DNA from 2 places in the Caldicellulosiruptor sp. DIB 104C genome. Region 1 is predicted to be linked to the other one. Evidence: riboswitches for the same ligand, from Rfam matches in the RefSeq annotation. Region 1 holds a riboswitch; the other holds the start of a gene.
The links. Region 1 has a riboswitch for cyclic di-AMP ahead of PGC14_RS09520 (2-isopropylmalate synthase). Riboswitches for the same ligand answer to the same signal wherever they lie in the genome.

Region 1 (16,026 bases):
GAGCTCTTTTATGGATTTTTTATACTCTTTTAAAGTCGTCAAATCCATCTTTTTTGCAAGGCTTTGACCAAGAGAATCTATCTTTTCTATAAGCTCTTTTATTCTGTTTATTAATTGATCCCTTTCAAGTTGCTTTACATATCCCAAAAAAGACTCTTGCTTTCTCTCCACCTTCTTAGGGTCTTGAAAAAATGTTACATTAGATATATTGTTTCTTTTTACATCTTCTATTCTCATATTCATATCTCACTTCTTTTTCTCAATTTTTAAACCTTTTCAAACCTCTCAATGTTGAGGACAAATATTGTCGCACCACCAATTGTTATTTCTATTGGGTATGGAATGTACACACCTGCTGAAGGATTGTTTGTAACAGGTGATGAAACAATCTGTTTTCTTGTTTTGCATTTTTGAGAAATTATATCAATCACTTCATTTACCCTATCATCATCTATACCTATTAGCAGAGTGGTATTGCCAGAGCGAAGAAAACCGCCTGATGTTGAAAGTTTTGTTGCCATAATCCCCTCTTTTTGAAGACTATCCAAAAGTCGTCCCACATCCTCATTCTGAACAACCGCAACAATCAGCTTCATCTTCTTTTCTCTCCTCTCAAGCTATTTTGAAGGCTATTTTTACCTCTTTTTCAAAAGATCATCTATCACTTTGCGCACCTTTTCAAATACATCCTCAACTGTCCCCTCTGCTTCAATATTTACACACTTTTCAAACATCTTTGAAACTTCTTTAAAACCATTGTAAACTTTTCTGTGAAAATCAAAATTTTCTGTGTCAAGCTTGTCGTTCTTGCCTGCCATTTTGAGTCTTTGCAGAGCAATCTCTGGACTTAAGGTTAAAATAATGTACAAATCAGGTTTTATTTTCTCTTCAAAAATAGAGTTAAGCTTTATTATATTCTCAACTCCAACTCCTCTTACGATGCCTTGATATACAATGCTACTTAAAATGTACCTATCACAAACGACAACATACCCATCTTCAAGCGCGGGAATCAAAACATTTTTTACATGCTCATTTCTGTCAGCTGCAAGAAGCAAAGCCTCAGTTAGCCCATCCATTTTGTACGCAGGGTCCAAAAGAAGCTTTCTTATTCTAAACCCTACTTCTGTTCCGCCCGGCTCTCTTGTTGTGACAACCTTGTAGCCCTTTTCTTTGAGATATTTTTCTACTTTCAAAATCTGGGTGCTCTTACCAGAACCGTCGTTTCCTTCAAATACAATAAACTTACCTTTCATCAATTACATCAACCTCATTTTCTTCTATAAAATCCTTTCCCAAAACTTCTTCGAGATATTCTATTATGTCTTTATCTATAACCTCACCCTCAGCTATCACAGGATAGCCCGGTGGGTAAGGAATGATTGCCTTTGCACATATAAACCCATCTGCGCTTTTTATCTTTATCCTTGTCTTTTTATAATCATCTATCTCGTAAATCTTCAAAACCTTTTTTGGCCTTGGAGGCAAAGGAAATGGTTTTTTCTGTATCTTCCCCTTTTTTTTTATTATATCATAAAAAAAGTTTTTTAAATTTTCAAAATTAGAGAAGCTATCGATAATCGAAAAATAAAACAAAATCCTTCTTTGGTCAATTGCCTCTGGTACAATGAAATATCTTGAAAGAAGCATTTTTATATCTTCAATATCATGTCCTAATTTGCCAAAGTCAAAAAGAAGCTTTAGTATATCTATATTTTTAAATCGGTAGTTTGTATACTCTAAAATTGGCAAAAAAAGTTCTCTCAGCTTTTTCTCAAGCTCATGATAGAGAGCTTCCCCAAATTTTTTGGAAAATTCTATACCATACTCACTCCAAAGCACAAGGACATATGATGGGCTTGTTGTATGAAGGCAAGCAAGCATCTCATTTAGTTTTTCATTGTCTTCTAAATTTGACAAAAACAAAGCTGACTGGTTTGGGCAGGGTAAGGTTTTGTGAAGGCTTATAATACAGATATCTGCCCCTTCATCTAATGCTGTTTCTTTCCCTACAAATTTATAATATCCCCCATGCGCTTGGTCTACTATTAGTTTTTTGTTATACTTCTTTGTAAGTGTAGAAATAGCTTTTATATCCTGATTTATCCCATAATATGAGGGTGAGGTTATTATTACAATCTCTGATTTTGTTTTTTTCAAAGCCTCTTCAAGTTCTTTTTCATCAATATATGTATAAATTCCAAGTAGCGAATCATACTTTGGATAGATATACTCTATATCAAGCCTCAAAATCCTTGCGATATTGTAGATGCTCTTGTGCGCATCCCTGTTTATAAGTATGTTCCCAAAAGGCTTTGAAAATGCTACAATTGCCGATTGTAAAAGGTGGGTTGAACCCTGAAGAGATAAAAAAGAGTACCTTGAGTTAAAAAAGCTGTTTATGCTTTCTAAAAATTCCTTGATATAGCTTTGAGGATTCAAAAGGTCATCTGTGTAGACTGTTTCTGTAACATCAAAATACGGATAGGCATTTTTAATGCCATCGGGAAAAATCTCTTCCATACCTTTGTGCCCTGGCATATGAAGGCGCTGGAAATTGTAATTTTTAAGGCTATTAAAAACCTTCAAGTTATTTAAGATTTCTTGCATACTTTCTCGGTCCAATCTCATATATATCTTCTCCTTGCGAATCTACTGCAACAACACATGGCAAATCCTCAACCTCAATCTCTCTTATTGCCTCAGGTCCAAGGTCTTCAAACATCAAGATTTTTTGGGATTTTACACAGCTTTGAATTAAAATAGCAGCTCCACCAAATGTGGCAAGGTAGATTGCACCGTAGCTTTTTATCGCTTCCTTTACCTGCGGACTTCTTTTACCTTTTCCTATTAAGACTTTGACACCAAGCTTTAAAACTATAGGTGTGAAAATATCCATCCTACCTGCTGTGGTAGGTCCACACGGCCCGATTACCTCACCCGGCTTTTCCGGACATGGCCCCATGTAGTAAATAGCACCGTTTTTAAAGTCAATGGGAATATCTTCTCCCCTTTTGAACATATCAATGAGCCTTTTGTGAGCAGCATCTCTTGCAACAAAGAGCCTACCACTGACCAAAACCTCTTGTCCTACCTTAAAGCTTTTTATTTCCTCTTCATTTGTAACTGGTATGTAAAGCCTCTTCAACTTTTGCTCAACCTTTCTTTTTAGGTTATGTAAATAAGTTAAAGACCGGGCAAGCAAAATTTCTACCCGGTCTTCCTCATTGAAAAAGATTACTCTCTTGGCTTTGGAGCATCAACTGGACATACATTTGCGCATGCGCCACATGAAATACACTCTTCCTCATTAATTACATACTTGCCCTCGCCAGGTGATATGCACTGAACTGGGCATTCGCTCTCGCATGCGCCGCAAGAAATACAATCGTCTGTGATGTAATATGCCATTTTATCTTTGCCTCCCTTTTTGAAAATAAAGTTCACTTCTATAATAATACCACGATTTTAGAATTTTTAAAATAGATTTTTTGAATATATCCCAAGTTTGTAATTTTTATAGTTATCATTTCATTATATTTTCTACTTTTTCCCCTCAAAGGAAGTGTTATAATAATGAGAAAAACTAAGATAACTATTGAGAACGTCTTGGTTTTGTTTTGAAAAAGACTTTTTGGGACATTTTTCACTCCATTGATTCTTGACTATTTAACTACTTTAATGTACCAATCTGTTTTCATTTAAACAAACTGTTTTTGTATCCACTATTTTGAATGCTTATCTTCTATGATATAACCTATTTTAGCTACCATCCCCAAAATACTTCCTGTCAAAAATCTGCTAACTATTAGGAAAAAAGCTAAAAATAATGCATTAAGTAAATACATGTGGTGAAAAAAAATATTGTCAAAAATAAAAACAAGTTGATAAAGAAAGACTAATAGATAAAGGTTACTAACAAAACATTTTTTGTAATAAGTCTTAGCTTCATTTTAAATCTTACCTTCTCATCGACAACTAAAATTTTACTAAACTAAAATCTAATCATACTTCTATTTCTCTTCCTTCCCCTCTAAAAGCTTTTTAATTTCCTCAAGCTCTTCTTTTGATATCTGCTCATCCTCTACAAAGCTCGCAACAAGACGTTTTAGTGACCCGTTGTATAGTTTTTGTAAAAAGTACTTTGTCTCCTCTTTCCTGTACTGCTCCTCTGTTACAAGTGGATACAACTTCTTTGGAAAACTGTTTTCGTCAGCCCCTATTGCACCTTTTTTGATTAATCTTCCTATCAATGTGTGTATAGTCTTTGGATTCCAATTAGTCTTTGGCCTCAAAACTTCTATAATCTCTGGAGATGTGAGGGGAGATTTTTCCCATAAAACCTTCATCACCAAAAACTCTGCTTCTGAAACCTGCGGGATGTTCTTCTCTTTTCTCATTTTTACATCTCCTCCTTTTTTGAAAATTTGATTCTTAAGTTTATCTTTGTAATCCTTAATTACTACATTACACCTTTAATCTTAAATTGTCAACTAAAATTTGAAAGAAAGTGAATAGGTTGCCTTGTTTTCTTAGCATTCTCCTTAGATTGTAAACAAAAATGTTAGATAAGAATTTGTGAAAGACTAATAATATTGACACGTAATTTATCTAAATGATAAAATAGTTTCGCTTGTTCAGAGAACCAATTTGTCTCTGTGGAGGAAACAATGAGAAAAGAGAAAGTGATTAAGATAAGCATTATTTTAATTTTAATTATTGCAGTAGCACTTATTATTAATTTTGTACCTACATTCAAACTAAAAACAAAAAATATGAAATTAATAAAAGGAAATTGGTTAGAACTCTATTATGAAAAAGAAGAAGCTGCAGCTTTAGATGCTTTTAATTACGCTGAAAAGAAAGCAGAATATTTGTGTAAAAAATTAGCTCTTAAGCAAAAATACAAAATAAAAGTCTTTATTTATGATAAACAATCTACATTCCAAACAAAAAAATATGGACTTGTCGCTCTTCTTCTAAATCTTGATTGGTATATTGGTGATAATGTTGGTTCTACAGTAATACTGACTTCCCCTGCTAATCCAGGGAAAGTACATACTTATGAAAGTGTGAAAGAGACACTTCCTCATGAAATGGTCCATGCTTATCAATATTTGATTAATCCAAGAATGAAGAAGTGGTTGAAAGAAGGCGTTGCACTGTATCTTACAAATGGAGGACAATTGAAAAGGGGGGATTTACAAAGACTAAAAATACCTACATATGAAGACATTCAGACAGAAAACCCTGTGAAGTTTGCAAATATAAATGGATATACTTTTGCTGATAAATATATTGAATATTTAGACAGAAAATATGGATGGAGCAAAATTTTACAACTAATTAAAACCAATGACTGTAAAAAAGTGTTTAATAAAACAGCTAAAGAAATATACAATGAATGGGTTGAATATCTATATGCTTACTATAATTAACCGCTGTCATCAATTCCTATGTTGTAAACTTAAAAGTCAGACGGCAAAGATATTATCCCATTCTTTTTTACTATTATCTTTATTGTATTTAAGGATTCTCTTTGATGTATATTATCAAATAATATCTACAAAATCTCCATAAACATCAAATGTATCAGGCCCTTCTGGTGTTTCTTTTCTTATTGCATCAAATATAACCAATTCCATTATCTGAAACGGGGAGACAGACTATAGCCTTTAGAGTTTGCTTTTCATTAGTCTCGTTTGTTTTTAAATTTTAGTCATATGCTTTTGTGCTACTTAGAGTTGCTGAAAATTTCGAAGAATAAACTTAGATAATAGTACAAAGCAAAACAGCAATTAATACCTACCTTCGATATCTCATCAAATAACTTTCTTTCCTAATAATTTAAATCTTTATTGATTTTTTCTTTTATACTATGTTTTATTTCACTAAGAAAATATTATACAAGAATATATAACACAAAATGGCAGCTTCCAGCTTTTCTGCAGGGAAGCTGAAATATATTGTCAACTAATATCACACTCAGTTCGCCGTCTTAATCAAATTACAATTTCCAGTTCATTTTAAAAAAGTGTTGCATTTAATATTGCAATTTAGATCCAAATTTTTTAAGCTGCTTTTAGAAAAGTCAGCACTGCTATCAAACCTTAGAGATAAACTTAGTCAAGAATTCTTTTTAATTTCTAATTTGCAAATATCAATATAAACAATGCAGTGAAAAAATTTTGTGGAGCTTTGATTTTCACATGCTACACAAATGCACCTCCTAAAAATTCCCTATACACTTTTGACACTATACTGTAGAAGTTGAGATTTTACATATTCAAAGAATTAGGTTATAATTTGATTAGGCAAGTGTTAAAAATCTTCAAAGAAAGGGATAATCAATGTTTCTCAAAAAAGAAGTGAGAAAAAGAGAACAAAAAAAATTGATAAAAGAAAATAGGCTTTTAGAAGCAGCGTATAATTTGTTTATTGAAAAAGGAATTACAAATACAGCAATAGACGAAATCGTCAAAAAGGCAGGAGTGGCAAAAGGCACTTTTTATCTTTACTTCAAAGATAAGGAAGATATTCTTGAAAAACTCATTTTGAGAAAAAGTGCTGAAATTGTAAAGAAAGCGTTGGCAGAAGTTGAGGATAAAGACTTTCCATCTCCTGTTGACAAATTTTTGTTCTTTTTAGAGTACATAATTGATTACTTAAGTAAGAACAGATTTCTATTTAGATTTTTGAAAAAAGATTTTTCGTGGGTATTTTTTAAAAAAATTACCGACAATGAGGAATTTTCTGAAATAAAGCTGGCTAAAGAGATGCTATTAAAAAACATAAAAACAAACTATTCAGAAGATGAGCTTGAAATAGTTGTTTTTATGATTCTTGAGCTTGTTAGCTCAATCACATACTCAAGTATTGTAAAGGAAGAGCCTGCTCCAATCGAAAAGGTAAAGCCTCTTCTTTTGGCTACAGTTCGAAAAATTCTTGAAAATTGATTTTTACATTTTCTTAATCTCTATTCACAAACTTTTCACAATTTATTCACACACCCTCTCTCTTTTTGTCTTATAATTGATATCACAAAAACAATCAAAAAAGGAGTAGAAAAACAAGAAGATGTCTCAAGCAGTGTCTTTCAAGGCCGAACATCCAACCATAAAATCCTTTTTGCACTTGGTACAGATATAAATTTCATATTTTATGGAGACAATTTTGAAAATGCATTAAATGAAGCAGTCGAATTCATTTATCAAACAGAAGCTAAATTGTCAGTATTCAAACCAAAGAGCGAAATATCAAAACTAAATAGATTTGGAAACTATTTTTCAATAAAATTGAGCCCAGAAGTTTATCAGTTGGTTGAAAAGGCAGTTGAATACAGCAAAATAACAGATGGGTATTTTGACATTACAGTAAAAAACCTTGTAGATTATTGGAAAAATTTCCAAAATAAAAATCAAATACCTTCAAAAAACCAAATTGAAGAAGTCCTTTTTTCTGTAGGATTTGAAAATATAAGTTTTTTGCCAAATTATAAGATAAAATTAAAAAACAGTGCAAAGCTTGATTTAGGTGCTATTGCAAAGGGATTTGTTGCTGACAAAATTAAGGAAATATTCAAGAAACATAGCATAAACTCTGCAATTGTTGACTTAGGCGGCCATATTCTTGCACTTGGTAAAAAAGAAGAATTGTCATGGAAAGTTGGCATACAGCATCCCACAAAAAATAGGGGTAAAATTGTGGGAATTATTGAAACTTTTAATACTTCTATAGTTACATCAGCAAGTTATGAAAGGTATTATAACATTCATGGCAAGAAGCTTTCGCACATAATAAATCCAAAAACAGGCTATCCAGTTGAAGATTATATTGCAAGCGTTACAGTTATTGATAACAACTCAACATTTGCTGACGCAATATCCACTGCATTTTATGCAATGGGTCTTAAAAAAGCAATAAATTTTATCCAGGATTTTAAAACTATTGACGCGATTGTAATTACAAACTCCAGAGAAATTTATCTAACTCCCAAGCTAAAAGAAAGATTTACCTGTACAGATAATTCATACAGAGTAATATCTATAAATGAGGTGATAATACTGTGAAAAGAAAAATTTTACCAACGCAAGTTATAAGATTTTTTGTTCAGCTTTTTTCTTTGCTATTTTTTCCTATGTCTTTTGCAATATTGCTGTCTCAGATAAAAAGTCTGTATTTAGCTATTATAGGTAAAGAAACTTTTAACTGGAATTCAAATTTCATTTTTTTAATTGTAACAGTAATTGTAACCATTTTCTTTGGCAGATTTTTCTGTGGCTGGATATGCGCTTTTGGAACAATTACTGAATGGACAAACCTTCTTTTTAGAAAGCTCTTTAAAATTAAATTTGAGATGCCAAGAAAAGTTGACAAAGCTTTAAAAGGCTTAAAATACATTGTACTTATTTATCTTATCATTTTTATCTGGACTTTTGGAGACAAACAACTTCCAGACCCATGGGATGCTTTTGACAATCTCGTTTCTTTGAACTTTAATATTTCTCTCTATTTAGCAAACTTTGTCTTTTTGTTATTGATACTCTTTTTTCACCATTTGTTTTAAAACCATACTGCAGATATTTTTGTCCACTTGGTGCAGTTTTTAATATCATATCAATGACAAGATTAGCATTTGTTAGAAAGAAAGAGAAAAATTGTGGTCAATGTAGAATATGTGAAGTTTCTTGCCCAATGGGAATTGAAACTGAAAATGCAGAGAAGTACAAAGGTGAGTGTATATCTTGTATAAAGTGTGTTGAAATCTGCCCGCGTTACAATATGCAGTTGAACTTTGCAAATCAGCCTGTCAACCCAAGATATACGAGCAGCTTAACAGTTGCAGGGCTTTTTGCAGTATTTTCTGCTCTGAGCTTTTTGCCCAGTGCAAAAAAGATTGATACAGCAAAATACAATGCAATACCCTCTTTTGCAGATGAAGATTATCAAACTGATGAAGAAAATGAAAATATTAATTCTTCAGATAATAAACAAGTTGAAACTCAACAAGATTATCAAGCAGAAATTGCCCAAAACAACAGCCAAGAAGCAAATACTTCTCAAAATCAAATATCTGACCAAGCTCAAGAAAATGCCATGACATCAAAATATCAGCAAAACCAAAGTGCTGCTGAAAGCTATAACAGTACTGAAACTAATCAAAAAAGTGCCAATGTACAGTCTAAAACTTTTGAACAAGCTGCAGAAAATAGTCAAAAAACAAGTCTTGAGAAAAGTCAAGGCTCTGTACAAAATTCCACTTATCCTGTGTCATCTTCTAACAGCTCAGATGAATCACAGCAGGAAAACGTGCAAGCAAATTTATCAAATGCAACTGAAACAAGCACTCAAAATTTTAAGGTTTCGAATAATACTTCAGAAACTCCCAAAGGTATATCTAAAATATATAAAGATGGTACCTACACAGGCGAGGGGTTTGGCTACAGACCTGGGCTTGTTGTTGAGGTCACAATTAAAGATGACAAGATAACAAAAATTAAAATTGTATCTCATAATGAAACACAAAGCTTTGCCCAGCTGCCATTTGAAATTATTCCTCAGGAGATTATTCAAAATCAGTCTACAAATGTTGACATAGTCTCTGGTGCAACAAGAACATCTTATGGAATAATCATGGCAGTTGAAGATGCTTTAAATAAGGCAAAGATTGAAAATGAATCGAGTTTGCAAAATTAGATATAAATGTTTTTTGTGTTATAAACTAATAGCTACCCGCATAGGTTATAGACTTAAAGGGTGGCTTTTTTTATTTTACATGCCAAGGTCTTTTAAAATATTCATATTCTGAAATGGTATCAGCAAATTCTCTGCTTGCAAATTCAAACTTATCAATCCTTTTTACAGGAAAAACTCCTGCAACACTACTTGTTATAAAACACTCATCCATTTTTGAAATGGCTTCTAAACTCAAAAACTCTTTTTTTACTTCATAACTTACCTTCTCTGCTAATAAACACACCTTTTTTCTCATAATTCCGGGCAAAAGCCCGCATGACAAGTGAGGGGTATATAGGGTAAAACCTTTTCTGAAGAATATATTTGCAAACGCAGCTTCGCAGATAAAACCTTGGTGGTTTAAAAATAAGCAGCTGTCAAATCCCTTCTTTTTTGCCCAAATTTCTTCTATAAAATTTATACCCATGTTATATGTTTTGATATAGTTCAAAATATTCTTTGAATCTTTTCTTGACCTTGCAACTATCAAACTTAAGCCCTGGGTAAACAATTCATTTGTATATCTTATCCCTTTTTCTTCAATCATCAGGGTATTTTTGTAATATGTTACTCTAATCGCACCAAATCTTTTGGAAGATGACAGGATAAAATCAAGCACCTTTTTTTCAAAGTCTTCATACCTAATTTTGCAAGGCAGATTTAAAATCCAAAAAGCTCTTTTAAGTCTTATAAAATGATCATATAAAAAGTGAGGGATGCCCTCTTGATAATATATTGTTTCAAAGGGCAAAAGTCCAAATTTGAAGCTATCAAAATTATCTGAAAAAAGCAAATTTAAACTTCCCCCATTTCAAATATTTTCTATAAACTCTCTGCAGCCTAATATCTCAAAAAATGGTTTTCCCTTGTACAAAGTCTCTTTGTACTCCTCTTCCTCATCAGAATCCCACACAATTCCGCCACCGACATTAAAATAGCTACTTTCGCCTTCTAAAACCAGAGTTCTTATTGCAATGTTAAAATCCATATTGAAATTATTTGCTATATAACCAATAGAACCAGTGTAAACTCCTCTTGGGTCTTTTTCAAGCTCTTCAATTATCTTTATCGCATTTAATTTTGGTGCACCTGTGATAGACCCACCCGGAAATGTAGCTTTAATTATGTCAGAAAGCGTGACCCCAGAGTTTATTTCACCTTTTATTGTTGAAACTAAGTGAAATACACTTGAGTAGCTTTCTACCTCAAAAAGTTTTGGCACCTCAATTGACCGGGGTCTGCAGACTTTTGCAAAATCGTTTCTTTCAAGATCTACAATCATCAAAAGCTCTGATCGGCATTTTGTATCATTAAAAAGTTTTTCTTTTAAAAGCTTGTCTTCATCTGCACTTTCACCTCGCCTGATTGTACCTTTAATAGGCTTTGTTATAATCTCAGAGCCTCTTTTTCTCAAAAAAAGCTCAGGAGATGTTGAAATTATGCTTGCATTTGGCAGTTTTATGTATGCATGGTATGCACCAAAGTTTCTGTTTCGCAAACAAAAGTATAAATAATCAGGGTCAAACTTCCCTTTGAACACAAAACGCTGTGAAAGGTTAACCTGATACACATCGCCTTCATAAATATATTCTTTAATCCTCTTTATACACTTTTTATATTCTTCTTTTTTAAAATTTGGCAAAACAGACAAGACAAACGGCTTTTCAAAATCCTTATAATGTGTACAATCTTTTTGTGCCCAGATAATCTCTTTTACTTTTTCTAAGTCTTTTTTCGAAGAAAGGTTTATATAAATCTCTTTGCAAAGATGGTCAAAGACTATAAAATCCTCATAATATCCAAAAAAGGCTTTATACACACAAGAAAAGTCTCTTTTTCTTTCAACTTTATATAAGTCAACACCAAAGTTGTATGAAAAATACCCTGCAAACCCACCATTGAAAATAAAATCTGAATCTTTTCTTCTCTTTGAAACTTCTTTTGAAAGCTTTTCTAAATATTCAAAGCTATCATCATGGTCATGGCATATAAAAACCTCTTTTGGTCTTAAAAATAAAAACGAATATCTTCCATAGCTTTTGTTATAGAGATTGCTCTCAAGAAGAATAGAAAAATCCTCTTTTAGATTAAAAAATACACAAAATGGCTCAGCAACATTACTTATTATCGGTATGCTCAAGAAATTTTCACCCTCTTAAAAAGTTTTTTATCATCAAAAGACCCTGTTCAGTTGCAATTGACTCTGGATGAAACTGAACACCTTCAATTTTGTAAAACTTATGCCTTATACCCATAACCTCACTGTCTTTCGTCTTTGCAGTGATTACAAGATCTGTATTGTCTATGCTACTTCTTTCCAATATAAGCGAATGATATCTTGTGACATTTAAAGGATTTTTCAATCCTTTAAAAATTCCTTTTCCATCGTGATCTATTGTATCTACAATCCCATGCATAGGTCTTTTTGCCTTTGTAAGCCTTGCACCAAAGTACATCCCTATTGCCTGATGACCCAAACACACCCCAAGAATCTTTTTGTTTTCTTTAAAGTTATCTATTATTTCGAATAGAATTCTGTCATCGTCAGGTCTTCCCGGTCCGGGAGACAAAACTATATATGTAGGGTTTAAGCTATAGATATATCCAATATCAATCTCATCTCTGTTTTTTACAATTGTCTTTTCACCTAATCTTAGAAAATAATTGTATAGATTATATGTAAACGAGTCAAAGTTGTCAATAATCAACACCATTTTTACCCCACTCTAAGAGTATCATATATGATACTTTATATCAAAAAAGTGCACTCTTGTAAACTTCATTTCAGCTATTGTATTATTAATGCAAGAAGCTTGATATCAAACGTTTTAAAATATTTGTAGTTTTGTGTAAAAATGAGCTATTCACAAATCAAAAAAAAGGATTATAATTTTTCTCACAGAAAGTTTTTGAAGGGGGATGGAGAGAGAACATGGCTGCATCAAAGGTTTATTTCACAGACTTTAAAACCAAACCAGGGTATAATATGCTCGACAAGCTTGAAAATCTTGTGAAAAAGGCAGGGATTGAAACAATCGATTTTAAAAACAAGTTTGTTGCTATCAAGGTCCACTTTGGAGAACCAGGAAACCTTGCGTATATAAGACCAAACTATGTCGCAAGGATTGTAAAACTCATTAAAAGCCTTGGTGGCAAGCCTTTTGTAACAGATGCGAACACACTTTACACGGGAAGAAGAAGCAATGCTCTGGACCACTTAGAAGCTGCGTATGAAAATGGGTTTAACCCGCTTGTACTTGGCTGTCATGTAATCATCGCAGATGGGCTCAAAGGAACAGAGTACAGAGAGATTGAGGTGAACCTTAAACATACTCAAAAAGCAAAGATTGGCTCTGCCATTGCAGATGCTGATATTATAATCTCAATGAACCACTTTAAAGGTCATGAGATGACAGGGTTTGGTGGTGCTATCAAAAATATCGGGATGGGTTCTGGCTCGCGTGGTGGAAAGCTTTTTATGCATTCATCCTCAAAGCCGGTTATAAAGACATCAAAATGTGTTGGCTGCGGAATGTGCGTCAAAAGCTGTGCGCAGTTTGCTATAACTTTGAGTGAGAAGAAAAAAGCGGTCATTGACTATGAAAAATGTGTTGGATGTGGTCAGTGCGTTGCAGTGTGTCAGTTTGGCGCAGCAACAGTCAAGTGGGATGAGGCTGCATCAATTGCAAGCGAAAAGATTGCTGAGTATGCATATGCGGTGCTCAAAGACAAGCCTCATTTTCATGTAAACTTTATAATGAACATATCACCTGACTGTGACTGCTGGTCACACAATGATATTCCTATTGCACCAGACATCGGCATAGCTGCGTCATTTGACCCTGTTGCTTTGGATAAGGCATGTGTTGACCTTGTAAATAGCTCTGCATTCACACCAGCTGGGTCTGTGTTTGAAACAGCAAAACACATTGAGGTTGACGGCAAGATTGACAGGTTCAAGAGCGTTCATCCTGACACAGACTGGAGAGTTGCACTAAAGCATGCTCAAGAGATTGGGCTTGGAAGTTTGGAGTATGAGCTGATCAAAGTTTAAATTGCGCAATAAATTTAGGGGCTGTCCAAAAAATAGGTGGAGAGCCCCTTTCATATAATATTTTCTATTATCTCAAATTTGCTATACATTTATTTTTCAGTAATAGAGAATATATATCAATACTATTCAATGGACTATCCTTACCTGTTTCGAAACAAACGAGATGAATGTAATATTCTTTACCAGTTTGCCAAATACTTACTGCAACGTTTTCAGGAATTTGACCAGGGAAAAACTCTATACGCTTTATGGCATTGTTGCCATAATAAATTCTGTGATTTTCAGCTTCAAAAAGAGGATCCTCATCCAACTTAAACCTTCTAATAGCACTCCATTTCATCCATCCAATAACTGCTAATTTATTAGAAGAAGATGTTGTAAAATATCCAACCTTCCAAAACCCAAATTTGTTTTTAACTAAATAAACAAGAACAATATCATGTTTTTTTGAACTTGTTTTTATGACTTTAATTTCATTCCCATTATCATCAAAACTTCTCGCCAATGTTTGGATATTAGAAGAACTGAATCCTGCTCTCCAAAGCGCAATCGAAAAACTTTCTTTTGTAATAGTAATAAACACAAACACCAAAATCAATATCGCTAATATAACTATATAAAATTTTTTCATTTTATTTTTCCCACCTTTTTAATGAACAAGTATTTTATTATTTTTGTACCTTTATATTGTAATAGTAACATTTAAAATAAAAGAAATCAACAGTTATTTTCCTTTTTTCCATGAATATATTAATATATCATACTACCTTAGTAATTTTAAAAATTTTGTTTCGATATTAATTCTAAATCTCTTGTTTATTATCTTTTTCTTTGGTATCATAATGGTATCATAATACTTATAACAAAGCTGAATTCCTGTGTAAAAAGCACAGGATAGGGGGGACCCACTTTTTCGGGGTGAATCAAGGCATCTTGCCTTGTAGGGCAAATATCCCTTTCTGCCCGAACCCGTCAGCTAACCCCCGAAGCTTTGAAAGGGAGGTTTGTTTTTATGAATGTTAAATTTAATCCAAAAACTCACATTCTTGAGATTGAGTATCAGTTCAGGGATGTTGAAGAGCCAAATCTTTTCAGGAACATCTATCCTTACAATGAAGTACCAAGGCTTGTTTTCAACCACAGAATTGTGCCAATGAATGTTCCTGAGCGGCTTTACATCACAGACACAACATTCAGAGACGGTCAACAGTCACGCTCACCCTACACTGTTGAGCAAATCTGTAGGATTTATGACTACTTGCATGAGCTTGACAATGGAAGTGGCGTTATTCTTCACACAGAGTTTTTTGTGTACTCAAAGCAGGACAAGGAAGCAGTTTTAAAGTGTTTGGAAAAGGGTTATGATTCCCCAAAAGTCACTGCTTGGATTCGCGCAAAAAAAGAGGATTTTGAGATTGTAAAGAGCCTTGGTATCAAGGAAACAGGAATTCTGGTTTCATGCTCGGACTATCACATTTTTAAGAAGCTCAAGATGACACGAAGCCAGGCAATGAAACAGTACTTAGAGATTGTGTCAGCAGCTTTAGAGGCAGGAATTATACCACGCTGCCATTTTGAAGACATCACACGCGCAGACTTTTACGGGTTTGTCCTGCCGTTTATAAATGAGCTTATGAAGCTTTCAAAAGAGGCAAATATGCCTGTGAAAATCAGAGCCTGTGACACGCTGGGGCTTGGCTCACCAATACCGGGGGTGGCTCTTCCAAGAAGCGTGCCTCAAATAATCTATGGGATTGTAAACTATGGTGAGGTGCCATCTGAGTGGCTTGAATGGCATGGCCATAACGATTTTTACAAGGCAGTCATAAACTCAACAATGGCATGGCTTTATGGTGCCTCAATGGTAAACACATCTCTTTTGGGAATAGGTGAGCGAACCGGCAACACACCATTAGAGGCAATGGTGATGGAATATATTCAGATAAGAGGCAGTGCAGATGGTATGAATGTTGCTGTGATATCTGAGATTGCCGACTATTTCAAAAAAGAAATAGGCTATGAAATTCCGCCAATGACGCCTTTTGTTGGTGACAACTTTAACGCAACACGGGCTGGAATTCATGCAGACGGGCTCATGAAGGATGAGGAAATCTACAATATATTTGATACAGGTAAAATCTTGGGAAGACCACCAAAGGTTATTATAGATGCATACTCAGGTATTGCAGGAATTGTAATCTGGATAAACAGGTATTTTAAAGACAGCGGTATTGACA
Region 2 (16,026 bases), 310 kb from region 1:
AGTCAAAGAGTTTTTAAACTCAATGGGTGTAAGTTATCTTGTTTTGCTTGACAAAGATGGCGAGATTGCGTCAAATTTTGGTATAGAGGGAATACCTACGACATTTTTATTGGATGAAAATGGGAGAATAATAGCAAAGAATGTTGGTATGATGACATATGATGAGTTGGATAAGTTTGTAAAACAAAATAAAAAGGACTGAAGAAGGATGCTTTACAATGAGAGACTTCTTTATGGCGATTTATGGGTTGAGTTAAATGGTTCATTGGCTTCAGTTGGTATTACAAAAAATTTAGAAAGAGAACTTGGTGATATTGTCATATTTGAATTCATAAAGACACATGGCTATCTTCAGCAGGGTGAAGAATTTGCAAGTATTGAGACAATTTATAAAACATATACATTAAAGTCTCCTATCAGTGGGTTTATAAAGCATGCTAATTTTAAGCTGTGCTATGACCCTACTATATTAAATTTATTCCCAGAAGAGACAGAAATAATTAGTATAGACATAGAGCAACTTGTGTGATATAATGGTGCAAGTGAATATTACAAAATAAAGGGGTTGGAGACACTGATGAAAATGAGTAGAAGAATTGTTGCTATTGTTGTATTGATTGCACTTGCGATAAGTTTGATGCCACTTTATTCCCATGCTGCGGACTTTCCAATTACAGTAAAAGATGGAAAAGGTAATAGCATTACAGTAAAACAAAAACCTCAAAGAATTCTTTCATTGGCACTTCAGACAGATGAAATTCTTTTGAACATGGTTTCACCAAGCAGAATTATAGGTCTTTCTATATTTGCAGATGATAAGAACAATTCAAACGTTGTGAACTTGGCTAAAAATGTGAAAGGTAGATATTCAAGCAATGACATTGAAAAGATAATTGCTGCAAATCCTGACCTTGTAATTGTTCCCTATTATATAGACAAGTCAAAATATGACCTTTTGAAAAAGGGGCTTAAGTGTCCAATATATGTAAGTTTAAATCCAAATTCGATTTCAAATATCAAAAAGGAGATTATAAATCTTTCAAAGCTAACAGGTGAAATTCAGAAAGGCCAGGCTCTTATAAAGTACATGGATGACAAAATTAACTTTGTCCAAAAAAAGGTAAAATACTTAAGAAAGAAAAAGTATGTGCTTTTCTACACATATTACTTTAACTCAACATATGGAAGAAACACAACACAGCATGAGATTGCAAAATTTGCGGGGGTTATAAACATAGCTGCTGTTGCAGGTTTGAAAGGTTGGCCAACAATCACAAAAGAACAGATTTTGGAGTGGGACCCTGATATTATTGTTATTCCTTCTGCTTCATATAATCCAAAAAAGACTTCTCAGCAATATGTAGAAGAGTTTAAAAAAGACCCTGCTTTTAAGAATCTAAAAGCTGTTAAAAACAACGCAGTGATTATACTTGACGATAGACACGTTCAAACTGTTTCGCATTACATTGTTGAAGGTATTTACGACTTAGCAAAGGCTGCTTATCCGTACCTGTTCAAATAAAAACAAAGAAATTTGAAGTGGTGGTATGTATTGAAAAGGGTTATAGTGATACTGAGCCTAATACTTTTAATAGTATTTGTGGTCTCAATAGGGGTGGGAAGTGTATTTATCCCTCCCCTTCGTGTTTTAAAGGCAATTTTTTCACTCATTGGTTTTAAAGTGCCTGGGGTCAACCAGATGGATTTGACAATTATTGGTCAGATTAGACTTCCCAGAATAATAATTGCTATGATTGTAGGCATGAGCTTGTCTGTTGCAGGAGCACTTGTGCAAGGGCTTTACAGAAACCCTATGGCAGATCCGGGTATAATTGGAACATCAAGCGGTGCGAGCCTGGGTGCAATTTCTTGTATTGCTCTTTCGTTCAACACCATAAGCATTTTTTATTTACCTTTATTTTCATTTGTAGGTGCACTTGGTATTTCTTTTTTAGTGTACAAGCTTGCAACAAAAGATGGAAAAACTCCCATTTTGAACCTGATATTAATTGGCATTGCTGTATCCACTTTTATATCCTCAATAAATTCCCTTATCCTTTCAAACATCAATCAGTACCAGGTAAGCGAGTATATATTTTGGATGCTTGGCGGGCTTGATAGCCGTAGCTGGACACATGTGAAGATAAGTTTTGTGCCTCTTGTTATTTTGATACTGTGTTCACTTATTTTCGCAAAGAGGATAAACATTCTAATATTAGGAGAAGAAGAAAGCTATACAATTGGTGTTAACCCTGAGAGGCTCAAAAAACAGCTTTTAGTTTTAGTTTCTCTTTTAACAGGGATTGCAGTTTCAGTATCAGGTGCGATTTCATTTGTGGGGCTGATAACACCACATATTTTAAGACTAATTGTCGGAAGTGATTATAGAAAGCTCATTCCTGCTTCAATTCTTGGTGGTGGAATTTTTTTGATTGTGTGCGACACAATTGCAAGAGTGCTGTTTTCACCAATTGAAGTAAAGGTTGGGATTATAACCTCAATTGTGGGTGCACCGTACTTTTTGTACCTTTTAAAAAAGCGCGAGAATGAGGTGACAATTTGATATTATGTCTCTTTATATAGAAAGTCTAAAGTGTGGGTATACAAAACCCATAGTAGAAGTCGAAAAGGGAATAGAATTTAAAGAAGGAAAAGTCTATGGGATAGTTGGTCCAAATGGAAGTGGGAAAAGTACATTCATTAAGGCCTTAGCAGGGATTGTCAAAATTTTTGAAGGAAAGGTTTTTTATAATCAAACTAATATATTTTCACTTTCTGATATTGAACGGGCAAAAATTATATCATATATGCCCCAGAGTATATTTTCAAACTTTCCTTTTACGGTGATTGACATAGTAATGATGGGAAGATACCCACACGAAAAGAGTAGGTTTTCAAACGACAAAGAGAGCAAGAAAGTTGCCGAAGAGAAAATAGATATGGTTGAGTTAACAGCAAAAAAGTATTCAAGCATCTTGCAGATTTCAGGTGGTGAGAGGCAAAGAACTTCGTTTGCAAGGGTACTTGCCCAAGAGAGCAAAGTTTTACTTTTAGATGAGCCAAATTCAAACCTTGACATTACACATCAAGAAAAGATTTTAAATATTGTAAAGGATGAAGTGAGATTAGGCAAGATTGCAATAATGGCACTTCACAACATTAAACTCGCGGCGAAGTTTTGTGACATTGTCTTTTTGATGAAAGATGGCAAAATTGTAGACTTTGGAAGGCCACAGGATGTGATAAAGGCAGAGAATATAAAAAAGGTGTACAATACCGAAGCAATTGTCTATAGAAATCCATTTGGAATATTTGACATTGAACTAATTCAAAAAGAATATGAAAAGGGTGTTCATGTGCACGTTGTAGCAGGCGGAGGTCAAGGACAAGCAGTTTTTAAACTTTTGGTTGAGATGGGATTTAAGGTTACAACAGGTGTTCTTGCAATAAATGACACAGACTATGAAACTGCTCAGGCACTTTCTATATACACAGTTTTCACAATGCCATTTATGCCAATTGGAGAAGTAGAGTACATTGAAAATGTTGAGCTAATAAAGAAAGCAGATTTTTGTATTTTGTGCGATATTCCGTTTGGAATTCAGAATGTAAAAAATCTTGAAGCACTAAGGTTTGCAAAGAAACTATTTATTATAGAACAAGAAGATATTTCAAATCGTGACTTTACAAATGGAATAGCAACAAGTCTTTACAATAGCCTAAAAGAAAAAGCTGTTGTTTTAAATACCTTAGAGGAGCTAAAACACATACTTCAAAGGGAGGAGAAAAAATAATGAATCCAAACAAAAAATGGTGGATTGATATAAATCTTGAAACTTTGAAGAAAAACCTTGAGTTGAGAAATTTTGAATGTTTTATTGTAGACAAAAAAGAGGATATTGTACCTCTTTTAGAAAAAATAATTGAAAAAGGTTCAGTGGTTTCGTGTGGAGGTTCAATGACGCTTTTTGAGTGTGGGGTAATTGATTTTTTGAGAAATGGGAAGTTTAACTTCTTGGACAGGTACAAAGAGGGGTTAAGTGGCGACGAGCTTGGAGAGATTTACAGAAAATCGTTTTGGGCAGATTACTATATCATGTCTTCAAATGCCATAACCCTTGATGGCAAACTTATCAATATTGACGGCAATGGTAATAGACTTGCAGCTTTGATGTTTGGACCCAAAAGCGTGATAGTAATTGTTGGAATAAACAAGCTTGTCTTGAATGAGCAGGAAGGAATAAACAGGGTAAGAAACATTGCATCACCTATGAATGCAAAAAGACTTTCAAAGAATACACCTTGTACTTCTTCTGGTAAATGTCATGATTGTTTGAGCCAGGACTGTATATGCAGCCATATTGTTGTCACAAGGAGGCACCCTGTAAAAGGGCGTATAAAGATAATAATAGTAAAAGAGGAGTTAGGATTTTGAGTAGTAATATTTTAGCAACATTCGTGTAACAATTTCGTAAAAAGAGGTTGACGTAATATCGAAATTATAATAAAATAATAACATCAAAATGATTGACAAGAGTGGCTGAATGCATGAGGCAGTTTGTTAAATTTGCCTCATGCAGCGGGAGAACCAGCGTTATATTGGGGTGAATCGGCAAACTTTGGCTGCCGTAGGGATGTCCTTCTTGTCCCGAACCCGTCAGCTAATCCCGTAAGCCCCAAAAAGAAGGGAGTATTCTAATGAATACTAAAGCTTTAATTGGAATTTTGATGTTTTTGCTGCTTATAACATGGAGTAGCAAAGGTTTTGCAAAGACAGCTGAGGCAACAGTTACTGTCAACATCCGAAGCAGTCCTTCAACATCATCAAAAGTATTAGGAATTTTTCCAAAAGGCTTTAAAGCGCAGGTTTTATCATCTACAGGTGGATGGGTTAAGATTTCATTTGATGGTGTTGTGGGGTATGTTAAATCTGATTACATAAAGCTCACAAAAGACAGCAGTACTTCAAATGCAGTAAAAAGTTCTACAAATACAAGGCAAGTAGTTTCTCAGATGCCGATGGCAACCGTTCTAAAAGACAATGCAAGGGTCAGAAGTAATATGTCCACTTCTTCAAAAATACTAAAAACATTGAAGAAGGGTAGCAAGGTATACGTTTTGGCAAGAGAGCGAAACGGTTGGATAAAGGTAAAAACACTCGATGGCACAGTTGGATATATGGCATATTATCTTTTGAAAATGTCAACAAGCCATACAACGAAGATATCATCACGTGGCGGATATGATAGGGAAGCTCAAGTTGCTTACAATGGCAGTTTAGCTGATAGAATACTTGGTTTTGCTAAAAACTTTTTAGGGATACGGTATCGATATGGTGGATCATCTCCTTCGACAGGGTTTGACTGTTCAGGATTTGTTCAATATGTGTTTAGAAACTTTGGGATTAGCTTAGAGAGAACTGCAGCTGACATGGCAGCTACAAATGGTGTGAGAATATCATATAATGAGTTAAGACCTGGTGATTTGGTATTTTTTGATACAGACGGTGGTAAAAATTATATCAATCACGTTGGAATTTATCTGGGTGGTGGTAAATATATTCATGCATCGAGTGCAAGAGGCTGTGTGACAATTTCAGACCTTACTTCAAAGTATGGTACATCGTTCATGATGGCAAAAAGAGTAATAAGGTAAAAAGACAAGGGGGTCTTCCAGTTAAAGAGGGAAGCCCCCTTTTTGAGTGCAACCATAGATTATACAAGTATTTTTTGATTCATTTCTTGCCTTTATTTTTCGTCCTTCTTTACAAGAGGCAGGATTAATCTTTTAACATCATCTTCGCACCTAATCTCCCCAGATACTTTATTGAGTTCCCACTCCTCGTGGTGGACAATCTCACTGCCAGGTAGCAAATTGTAAAGAGGACTTAATGTTTCCATCTCAAGCATGAAATCTGTTGTATATGTTTCATATGAGCACCCAAAATCTGGGTATTCAGCACCTTCTATATGTTTGTAGTATTTTACGAACAGATCTCCGTCATTTAAATAACAAGCCCAACCATCTAAATTTGGATACCCAATTTTAAAGGGGGGTTTGCAGTTTGGATTCTGCTTTAGTAAAATAAAATCTTCACCCCACACAACTCTGTGATCATTGAGTTTTGTATATGGCCACATGACAAGAGGATAGCTTGGTAAAAGTCCAGTATCAATTTTAGGTACTGGCATAACTTCAACCCCACCAGGTCTCATAACAGATAGTGCCCATGCAGCCACTTTTACATCAAAAAGACCATTATTCTTTATTCTGTATGTAACATATGCTTTTGGCAAACTTGGGTCAAGCCTAAATTCAATTATCTTTTGAAGCTTTGTCCACTCTTCAGTAGGCTGAATTAACATAATACCATCGGTCAAAATTTCATACTCAATAGGTGTATTGTCAGGGTAGTATGATCGTGGCATTGCCTCTGGACTATGCCAAAGTCTTGTTCCCCCGTAGATTCTCCATTCATCTCCGCCTTTTTTACCAGCTTGGTCTTCAACAATGCAAAATACATTTTTACCACCCTTAAAACCAAAATAAATTATTCTTGGGCCGACATCTGTTGTGACAATAGCTTCAACTTTCTCATTTGAAATCAAAAAGCAATTTTCCCACCCTTTAAATTCTACTTTTTTGACCTCAACCATTTTTTAATTTCCCCCTTGTAAATTGTTTTTGAAAAAATTCCAACATTAGAATATAATTTAATTATACTCTACAAAAAAGATTTGCTCAAATGTACTTTTAAAAAAGTTGTATTTTATCATCTTTTTAGACAGAAAAGTTTTTAAGGGGAGATAGAACGTAAAATGCTAAAGCGCTTTAAACCCGATATTATCTGTAATAACATATTTGAGATTGACCTAAAGAAATTAAAGTCAAGAGGCATTAATTATCTTATCATTGACATTGACAATACTTTAGTGCCTTGGGGTGAACTTGAGATAAAAAGTGAAGTATTTTCTTGGATAAAAAAAGCACAGGAACTGGGGTTTAGAATATGCCTTGTGTCAAACAATCAAAAAGAAAGAGTAAAAAAAATTGAAAATGTTTTAGGGCTCCCGAGTGTGTACAATGCTAAAAAACCTTTAAAATCTGGTTTTTTAAAAGCATCTTACATTCTTCATGAAGGAAAGAAAAACCATCAAACAGCTGTGATTGGTGACCAGTTTTTTACGGATGTAATAGGTGCAAAAAGGCTAAAACTCTTTGTGATTTTAGTAAGGCCGCTTAAAGAAAGGGAGTTTTTTATAACACGAATAAACAGAATCTTTGAGAGAAGGATCTTAAAATACTATATGAAGGATGAGGGCAAATGAAAAAACTGTATCTTATTGGAAAGAGCTTAAGACACTCTATCTCTCCTCTTATTCACAATAAAATCTTGTCTAACTTTGGTATTGATGCAGTTTACTCAAATGTTGAATTACCTGATTTTGAAAAGCTAAAAGAGTTTGTTGAAATGGTTAAAAAAGATGGCGATGTTGTCGGATTTAACATAACAATTCCCTATAAAGAGGATATTTTGGAGTTTTGCGATGAGGTTTCTGAAGATGTCAGAATAATTCAGGCTGCCAACACCGTAAAAAAAGAAGGTGAAAAGCTTGTTGCTTATAACACTGACTGGTTAGGTTTTAAAAGGAGTTTAGAAGAAGTAGGAATTAGTGTAAAAGACAAAAGGATTTTAATCTTAGGTGCTGGTGGTGCAGCAAAAGCTTGCATCTATGGACTTTACAGGATGGGTGTGAAAGAGGTCTTTGTTGCAAACAGAACATATGAAAAGGCAGAAAGCTTAAAAGAGGTTTTTCAAGACATTTTAAAAATCCTTCCAGTAGAATGGCTAAGAAGATATGAGTTTAAATACGATATAATTATTAACACAACATCTGTGGGAATGTTTCCGAATATTGAAAGCAGTCCTTTTGACTTTGAAAACTATGTGGCTGGCATACCAGTTTTTGTATATGATATGATATACAATCCTCCTAAGACCACTTTTTTGGAAGAAGCCGAAAAGAAAGGGTCAAAGACTGAAAATGGTCTTAAGATGCTTGTGTACCAGGCAGTTGAAGCTGAAAAGATTTGGTTTGATATAGTAAATCTTTCTCAAAGTTTTTTACTTGAAATCCTAAAGGAGTGCGAGAAAAAAATATAGCTTGGAAAATATAAGGTTATAGGGTATTAAGACATACAAGAGGCATGTAGATTGGAGGTGAGTTGCTCATTTAAGAGAGGTATGTAACAAAAAACGATAAGTCTCAAATTTCTCCCAAATATGCTAATACAATTTGCAATCACCTTTATATTAATGGAAAATCATTTGTTCAACAAGCTATTACATCCCCCGAAAACACAGAATATTAAGACTTTCGGGAACTATATCCTAAAACTTTTTCTTGTTAGAGCAAAAATCTATAGTAATAGGATAACAAAAAGAGAAATACCAGCAATAAAGCAACAATGTACTCAAAAATCTTTTTACATGTTTTTTTAAATACTCTCATTATTTGTCTCCATTTTAGTAAACACCCAGAACTTATATAAAATATAGTTTACCCCTTGAGCACATAAAGTTGCAAGTATTTTTGCAATTAAAATTGAGTTTGACAGATATAGCCTTGAAAGTTTTATCATTACAATTGAGAGTAGCAATGAGATAATATTTGTAAAGGCAAACTTTACTACCTTTAGTATTATTATACGTCCTTTTGTGCTATCTTCAAATGTCCACTTTTTGTTCATCAAAAAACTGTTGACCATACCAGCCGTGTAGCCAAAAACCTGACTGAAAGAAGAATTAAAATGCAAAATAGAGTAGCAAACAAAAAAGACTGCAAAATCAATTGTTGTGTTTATAACCCCTACAATTGAAAATTTGACAAGTTCAAGTAATTGATTGACCTTTGAATGAATTTTTAAAATAAACTTTCTTTTGAGGGATACATTACTCATGTTCATCTTTTGCTATCTCCTCAATAAGATATAGCGGTCGTCTCTTTACCTCTTTATAAATCTTCCCTATGTACTCACCAATCAATCCCAGTGCAACAAGCTGAAGCCCGCCTATAAACCAAATTGAAATGGTTAAAGAGGTCCAACCTGCAATGGCTTGTCCTCTTATCTTCTGAACTATTGCATATATCAAAATTGCAATGCTGAGTAAAAACATCAAAAAGCCTGCAAAAGTTATATATTTTATTGGCTTTACAGAAAATGAGGTTATTCCTTCAAAGGCAAAAGAAAGCATCTTTTTGAGTGGATATTTTGTCTTACCTGCAATCCTTTCTTGTCTTTCATAATACACAATTGTTGATTTGAGCCCAATCAGGGGAATTATTCCTCTCAAAAACAAATTTCTCTCTTCAAACTGCATCAAAAACTCTAAGGCTTTTTTACTCAAAAGCCTGTAATCTGCATGGTTATACACAATTTCAACTCCAAATGCCCGCATCAGCTTATAAAAACTCTGTGCTGTAAATCTTTTGAAAAAAGTATCAGTTTTTCTGCTGCTTCGAACACCATACACAACATCATACCCTTCTTCAAACTTTTTGATAAACTCGTCAATTACGTTTATATCATCCTGCAAATCAGCATCCAATGTAATTGCACAGTCACAAAACTTCAGAGCATAGCTCATTCCAGCCATCAAAGCATTTTGATGGCCACAGTTTCTCGAAAGTTTTACACCAACAAACTTTATGTCTTTTGTTGCCTCTTTTATTAGCTGCCAAGTTTTGTCTTTACTCCCATCATCCACAAAGATAATTCTGCTGTTTTCGGATATTAGTCCCTTTTTCAAAAGATCGTCAAACTTTTGCAGCATCTTCTCAATTGTATAAGGAAGCATCTCTTCTTCGTTATAGCATGGGATTACAAAGTATACTTTTGGTAGCATGGTATAAATCCTTTCTTCGTGAATTTTTATTAAATTATATCTCACCTTTTTCAGAACTTCAACTTATAATTATTGAAAGACAACTATTCTGTTTAATGGATATAAAATTTCAGAAATAACCAATTATTCGGAATAATCATTAATACTTTATCTTCTGCAAGAATAATGCAGGAATTTCTCAACCTTTTTGGCAATAAAAAAATAAAAACTCAGCAGACTACTTCCATGTAACCAAGTAATTAAAAGTATCAATACCACTTCCGGATGTTAGACATTAAAAAATTTTCTTTCTTAGTAACAGAATGAAAAAGAAAATTTCAAAAAGTAAATTAGAGGTTAAAGATTTGACAGCATTGTTAGAGCGAATAATACTTAATTCCTTTCTGGGACTATTTATATGTATTTTAACATAACAGGGAATTCGCTCAATAGTTAATCTTCCTGATTTTAGAACAGCGTATAAAGAGGGGTGCACAAAAAGTGAAGTAATTAAACAAATAATTATAATTGATATATAGTTAAATACTATAAAAAAAGTAATGGAAAGAATTGCTAACTTCTGTAAAACTTTAGAATCTCTATGGTGTTGTAATTTCTTAGATAGAGGCAGTTTTCAATAAAAAAGTAACTAACAACGTTTAGCGCTATTCAAAAATTTTTTAAATTGCGCAATTAATTTAAGCGTAGTATAATAAAAAGTAAGAAAATGTGTAAATTTATTTACAAAAGGTTCACAAAAATATATGAAAAAATATTCGAGGGGGTATGGGTGATTGAATAAATTAGAAAAATTTATAAAAGAAAATGTGGGAATGTTGGTAGGCGGAGCTTTAGCTCTTATTTTGATTCTGTTTATTTTAGAAGTTGGAATAGTCAAAGCTATACTGATAACAGTAGTTGTCATTGTTGGAATAATATTAGGTAAAAAGTTTATAACGTATGATAAAATAAGAGAACTTCTGAAAGATAAGAATTGAAATAACCGAAAGTTCAAATAGAGGGGTAGGTGTATCAGGGTGAAAATCTTAATTGTGGATGATGCTGTTTTTATACGAAAGGTTTTAAGGGGAATATTACAAGAATTAGGAGAAGAAGTAGTAGGAGAAGCTTCAAGTGGAAACGAAGCTTTAAGGATGGTTAAGGAATACAAACCTGATGTAGTGACTTTAGATATTACTTTGCCGGATATGAGTGGATTAGAGCTCTTAAAAAAAATAAAAGAAACTTCATCCTCTACGCAGGTTGTAATGATTACAGCAATTAGTAATCATGAGGTTGTAAAAGAGGCAATGAAAGTTGGAGCAACAAATTATATCACCAAACCGTTTTCCCGGGAAAAAGTTGAAGAGGTTCTGAAAAAAGTAGAGAAAAATATTCAAGCATTGTCTCAGATTGAAAGAAATATGACAAACGAGGAAAGTATAGGTCAGAAAGAATTAAGTCAAGCGACAATTGAAACACCTGGTGTGGAGAATGAAAGCAAAAACGAGGAAGTTGCTAGAATTGATGAATTCGTAAAAGTTGAAGGTGAGGGAGGTAAAAGTAAAGTTGATACAACTGAAATTTCAGATGTTCCAGAATTGACCCAAGATCTCTCAGAAAAAAGAAATGAAACAAATAATCAGCAAGAAATCAGCGAAAAAGTTTCAGATTTGATAGAGACAAAGATGGGTGTGTCAGATGAGTTTCTTGAGGATGAAAAAGAAAAAGAAGGAAGTACTACAAGTGTTTTTTACGACGAAGACAAAGGTGAGGAGATAGACGTTGGTGGTATTGTGACTAATATTGAATTTGAGCAGAAAGGTGGGGAAGATATCCTTTCAATTTGTACAAACAAAGAAATAGCTTACAATGTGGGGAGAATGAAATTAGGGAATGGAGTAATAGTTACTATCGAGGAGTGCTTTGTAGCATCAAATGTCAAACATGAGTATACATTTGAGAATAGTCTTGTTGAGAAAGTAGAAGTAAAAGAAATAAATGGAAATGTATATATTATGGTTCTAACAAAAGCTAAAAAGTTTGATATTCGTGAAAGAGAAGGGAAGATATCAATAGTTCTCAGAAGAAGCAAGGGAGTTATTTCATACAATAAAAATAATAAATTCATAATGATAGATAATGTGGTGCCTTCCAGTATTCAAGTTGATGCTATCTCCGAGAAAGAATACACCATCAGGATTTCTACCAGTGACATAATATTTAATGAGGGAGAAACTAAAGTAGAGGATTTAATAGTAGACAGATATATAGTAGAAAAAAGTGAAAAGGGATATGATGTAAAAGTTATTTTATACAAAGAAGCAAGATATGAAATTATTGAAGGAAGAACATCGGTTGGAATAAAATTTGTGGAAGTAAATATTTTGAAAGATGTCTTAATACATCATTCTGACGAGGAAACGCTAATAGAACTTATAACAAACTCAAGTACTGTGCCTGTAGTATTGGAGCATGATACCGAGAACGGGGTTGCATATGCCTATTTGCATGGTTATATTGTGGCAAAAACGTTGCTTGAGAGAAACTTTGAATTCGAAGAGGAGTATCTTGAAAGTCTTAAAATAGTTGAAGATAGGGAAAAAGGCCAGTCGTATCTTGTCATCTGCTCACCAGTAAAAAGGATTTCGGTTGTAAAAGAAAAAGGCAGAACGTTTATTTCAATAAAACCTAACAAAGCTTTTGTGCTCTACAATTTGTTCCAGGAATGCATTGTATTTCAAAATATACTTCCTGAGGAGATTGAAATTAACCATAACCAAATTCAAAACACGATTGAGTTTCATGTCAATAACAAATATGTAAATTTATTGAAAGACCCTATTTTAAACAGTGAGCAATTTGAAGCCTTTAGTTCTATTGAAATAGAAAGATTAGGAAAGGGATATAGCGGAACAATTGTTCTTAAAAATAAGAGTAAAATCGAGGTTGCACTGTCAAAAGATAGGACGTCAACAAACCTATTTATAATACCATATAGAAAGTTGAATAAAATCAAAGCATTTGAATATGAAGAAAATGGTCCAAAAGCATTTTTAACTCTCAAGGGTGAGGGAGAAATAAAGTATTTAGCAGAAAAAGACAAAGAAAAGGGTGCTGTTACTATTAAAGTTTTAACTGCTTCTTTATGTAATATCGAGCAACCAATAGTTGAATTCAGAGAAGGCTGTATTGAACGGGTAGAGTTCTATGAGCAAGAGGAAGATGTGATAATAAATATTTATAGCAAAGTGGAAGACTTTAATGTAAGATTAGAGAATTCAAACATAATTGTTGAGTTTGAAGCACAAGTTGTAACAGTTAATCCAGTTATTGAAGACGATATGGTAGTATTTGAACTGTCCCGGATAGATTACGATGATGTGGAAGTTATAAAAGACGATGAAAATAATATGTTAATCGTAAAAATAAGAAGAAGGGATATATACATTGAAAAAGGAATCAAATATTTGCAAAGCAAGGTTGTCAAAAGATATCAGGTAGCTCAGGAAAATGGTTATAAACTGTTGATTGATACTGCTGACCAAGTCAGATACTCTGTAGAAAAGAAAGAAGATAAAATATTTTTGACAGTTGAAAAATGCCCTGTTCTTGAAAAGGTTGAAGTTAAAGAAGTTAACGAAGAGCTGGTGCATGTTGAGTTTCATTTCAACAGAGGTGGAATTAAACCACAGAAGGTTGAAAAAGAAGATGGAAAGCTTAATGTCTTGTTAGGAGAGGTATTAACTAAAGAAAAAGATATTGTGTGGAATACCAAATCAAGGAAAGTTGTTAAAAGTATAGATTATATAAGCAGCGAAAAAGTACTTATTTTGTCCATAGAGCATGCTTATGCATTTTGGCAAGTAGTAGTAGAGAACAATGTTATAAAACTTATTTTTGAAGTGAAACATTGTGAAATCTTGGTTGGGGATGAATATATCAAGATACAAAATGTTGAAAGCAATAAAGTGCAAATCTTGAAATTTGAAGATAATGGTTTGCTAATTGCTATAATTCCACAAAGCGCAGCTTTTGTAACTTCTAATTCTCTCAAGCTAACTTCAAATAATGTTTTGTATTCTGCAATTGAGCAAGATATAAATCAAACAGAATGGAAAGTTTACGTGTTATATAAACCAAACATAATATTTGAGTCAGAAATTGACAATAATGACGTAATGATAAAAATAACTGCGAAAAGAAACAATTTTGCTGAGAGTGAATTAGGAACATAAAAATAAGGGAAAAGAGGGGAGATTATTTTGCCAAGAGAAAGAAAGAGAATTGGAGATGTTTTAGTAGAGGCAAAGATAATTACACCTCAGCAACTGGAAGAAGCACTTAAAATTCAAAAGCAGACCAATAAAAAATTGGGCGAGATACTGGTTGAGAAAGGCTATATAACAGAAGATGAGCTAATAGAGATTTTAGAATTTCAGTTAGGGATACCTCACATAAAGTTAGATGTATATCCAATTGACCCTAAGGCAGTTGAAACAATTTCTGAGTCAATTGCACGAAGACATACCGTTTTGCCGGTAAGTTTTGCTGAAGATGGAAGCCTGATTGTGGCAATGGCCGACCCTCTTAATATATTTGCAATGGAGGATATTGAGATTTATTCAGGCAAAAGAGTACGACCACGAATCGCCAAGGCATCCGATATTAAACGTGCGATCGAAAGGTTCTATGGTAAGCAAGAAGCTTTAAAAGCAGCTGAAGAGTTGCAAAAAGAGACTGCAGAGAAGGACAGCCAAGCCAAAAGAGCTACTTTAACACCGCGATTCCAGCTTGGTTTGGAAGACGGAACAGAAGGACCTATTGTAAGACTTGTCAATTCGATTTTTGAACAAGCTATTACATCGCGTGCAAGCGACATTCACATTGAACCGTTTGAGAACGAGATAAAAGTCAGATACAGAATAGATGGTGTATTGTATGATGTCTTGAAGTTAGATATTGGGATATTGCCATCACTATTGGCAAGAATTAAGATTGTAGGTAATATGGACATTGCAGAAAAGAGGATACCACAGGATGGGCGAACAACTTACATTTTTTCGGATAAAATATATGACATGAGAATCTCCTCTTTACCATGTGTTTATGGTGAAAAGATTGTTGTGCGTGTGATAGACAAAAGTGCATTTGTGCGTTCCAAAACTGAGCTTGGCTTGACTGAAGAGGACGAAGAGAAATATAACAAGCTGATTGCTGCGCCACATGGAATAATCTTGGTCTGTGGTCCCACCGGTAGTGGTAAGTCTACTACGCTTTATACTATTTTAAACGAACTTAACACTGGAACGCGCAACATAATAACCGTTGAGGATCCTGTTGAAAGTACTATAGAAGGTATTAATCAAGTTGAGGTCAATACCAAAGCAGGGCTAACATTTGCAGCGGCGCTGAGATCAATCTTGCGACAGGACCCGGATATAATTATGATTGGTGAGATCCGAGACAGAGAGACAGCTGACATGGCAATCAGGGCTGCTATTACAGGGCATTTAGTGTTGTCAACCATTCATACAAATGATGCAGCAAGTGCAATTACAAGGTTGGTTGACATGGGGATAGAAAACTTTTTGATAAGCTCGTCGTTGGTAGGGGTAATATCACAGAGATTGGTAAGAAAACTGTGTCCATACTGTAAAGAGCCTTATGAGCCATCAGAGGAAGAAAAAATTCTTCTTGACATAAAGCAAGATGAGAATGTAAAATTATACAGAAAGAGAGGATGTCATATATGTGATAAAAAAGGTTACTATGGTAGAACAGGTGTATATGAAATTCTGATTGTGACAAAAGAGTTGAGAAAACTTATAAACAAAAAAGATGTCAGCAGTGAGGAGATAAAGGAACTTGCTGTCAAACAGGGGATGAAGACACTGCGACAAGCTTGCAAAGAGAGAGTTTTGAATGGAATTACATCAGTTGAAGAATATCTTAAGATTACTTATGCCTTAGAATAGTACTGTAAAGTAATAACAAGAGGGGAGCTTAGGGGAAGGAGGAAGCAAATACTTATGGATATTAATTCAATTCTCAAAGAAGCATTTCTCAAGGAGGCATCAGATATACATATTACACCAGGTGTTCCTCCAATTTATCGAATTCACGGTAGATTGGTACGG

Region 2: it holds a riboswitch for cyclic di-AMP, as region 1 does, so the genes downstream of both, PGC14_RS07955 (NlpC/P60 family protein) here and PGC14_RS09520 (2-isopropylmalate synthase) in region 1, are expected to answer to the same signal.

What each region holds. Positions count from the first base shown of each region.
Region 1 covers NZ_CP116337.1:1,882,832-1,898,857, forward strand. Annotated here, with positions in the region: gene PGC14_RS09430 (YaaR family protein) at 1-237, opposite strand, end outside; gene PGC14_RS09435 (cyclic-di-AMP receptor) at 267-596, opposite strand; gene tmk (dTMP kinase) at 636-1,259, opposite strand; gene PGC14_RS09445 (aminotransferase class I/II-fold pyridoxal phosphate-dependent enzyme) at 1,246-2,610, opposite strand; gene PGC14_RS09450 (FumA C-terminus/TtdB family hydratase beta subunit) at 2,591-3,148, opposite strand; gene PGC14_RS09455 (indolepyruvate ferredoxin oxidoreductase subunit alpha) at 3,238-3,411, opposite strand; gene PGC14_RS09460 (BlaI/MecI/CopY family transcriptional regulator) at 4,014-4,400, opposite strand; gene PGC14_RS09465 (hypothetical protein) at 4,671-5,438, shown strand; gene PGC14_RS09470 (TetR/AcrR family transcriptional regulator) at 6,351-6,956, shown strand; gene PGC14_RS09475 (FAD:protein FMN transferase) at 7,146-8,069, shown strand; gene PGC14_RS09480 (4Fe-4S binding protein) at 8,066-8,566, shown strand; gene PGC14_RS09490 (FMN-binding protein) at 8,695-9,696, shown strand; gene PGC14_RS09495 (aminotransferase class IV) at 9,767-10,528, opposite strand; gene pabB (aminodeoxychorismate synthase component I) at 10,547-11,875, opposite strand; gene PGC14_RS09505 (anthranilate synthase component II) at 11,883-12,449, opposite strand; gene PGC14_RS09510 (DUF362 domain-containing protein) at 12,668-13,789, shown strand; gene PGC14_RS09515 (hypothetical protein) at 13,857-14,420, opposite strand; cyclic di-AMP (ydaO/yuaA leader) riboswitch at 14,646-14,796, shown strand; gene PGC14_RS09520 (2-isopropylmalate synthase) at 14,802-16,026, shown strand, end outside.
Region 2 covers NZ_CP116337.1:1,568,419-1,584,444, reverse strand. Annotated here, with positions in the region: gene PGC14_RS07985 (TlpA family protein disulfide reductase) at 1-202, shown strand, start outside; gene PGC14_RS07980 (glycine cleavage system protein H) at 209-529, shown strand; gene PGC14_RS07975 (ABC transporter substrate-binding protein) at 578-1,522, shown strand; gene PGC14_RS07970 (FecCD family ABC transporter permease) at 1,553-2,563, shown strand; gene PGC14_RS07965 (ABC transporter ATP-binding protein) at 2,568-3,794, shown strand; gene PGC14_RS07960 (lactate utilization protein) at 3,794-4,435, shown strand; cyclic di-AMP (ydaO/yuaA leader) riboswitch at 4,529-4,691, shown strand; gene PGC14_RS07955 (NlpC/P60 family protein) at 4,699-5,655, shown strand; gene PGC14_RS07950 (hypothetical protein) at 5,748-6,656, opposite strand; gene PGC14_RS07945 (YqeG family HAD IIIA-type phosphatase) at 6,819-7,328, shown strand; gene aroE (shikimate dehydrogenase) at 7,325-8,164, shown strand; gene PGC14_RS07935 (GtrA family protein) at 8,500-8,967, opposite strand; gene PGC14_RS07930 (glycosyltransferase family 2 protein) at 8,954-9,907, opposite strand; gene PGC14_RS07925 (DUF2273 domain-containing protein) at 10,681-10,884, shown strand; gene PGC14_RS07920 (response regulator) at 10,924-14,124, shown strand; gene PGC14_RS07915 (GspE/PulE family protein) at 14,152-15,864, shown strand; gene PGC14_RS07910 (type IV pilus twitching motility protein PilT) at 15,919-16,026, shown strand, end outside.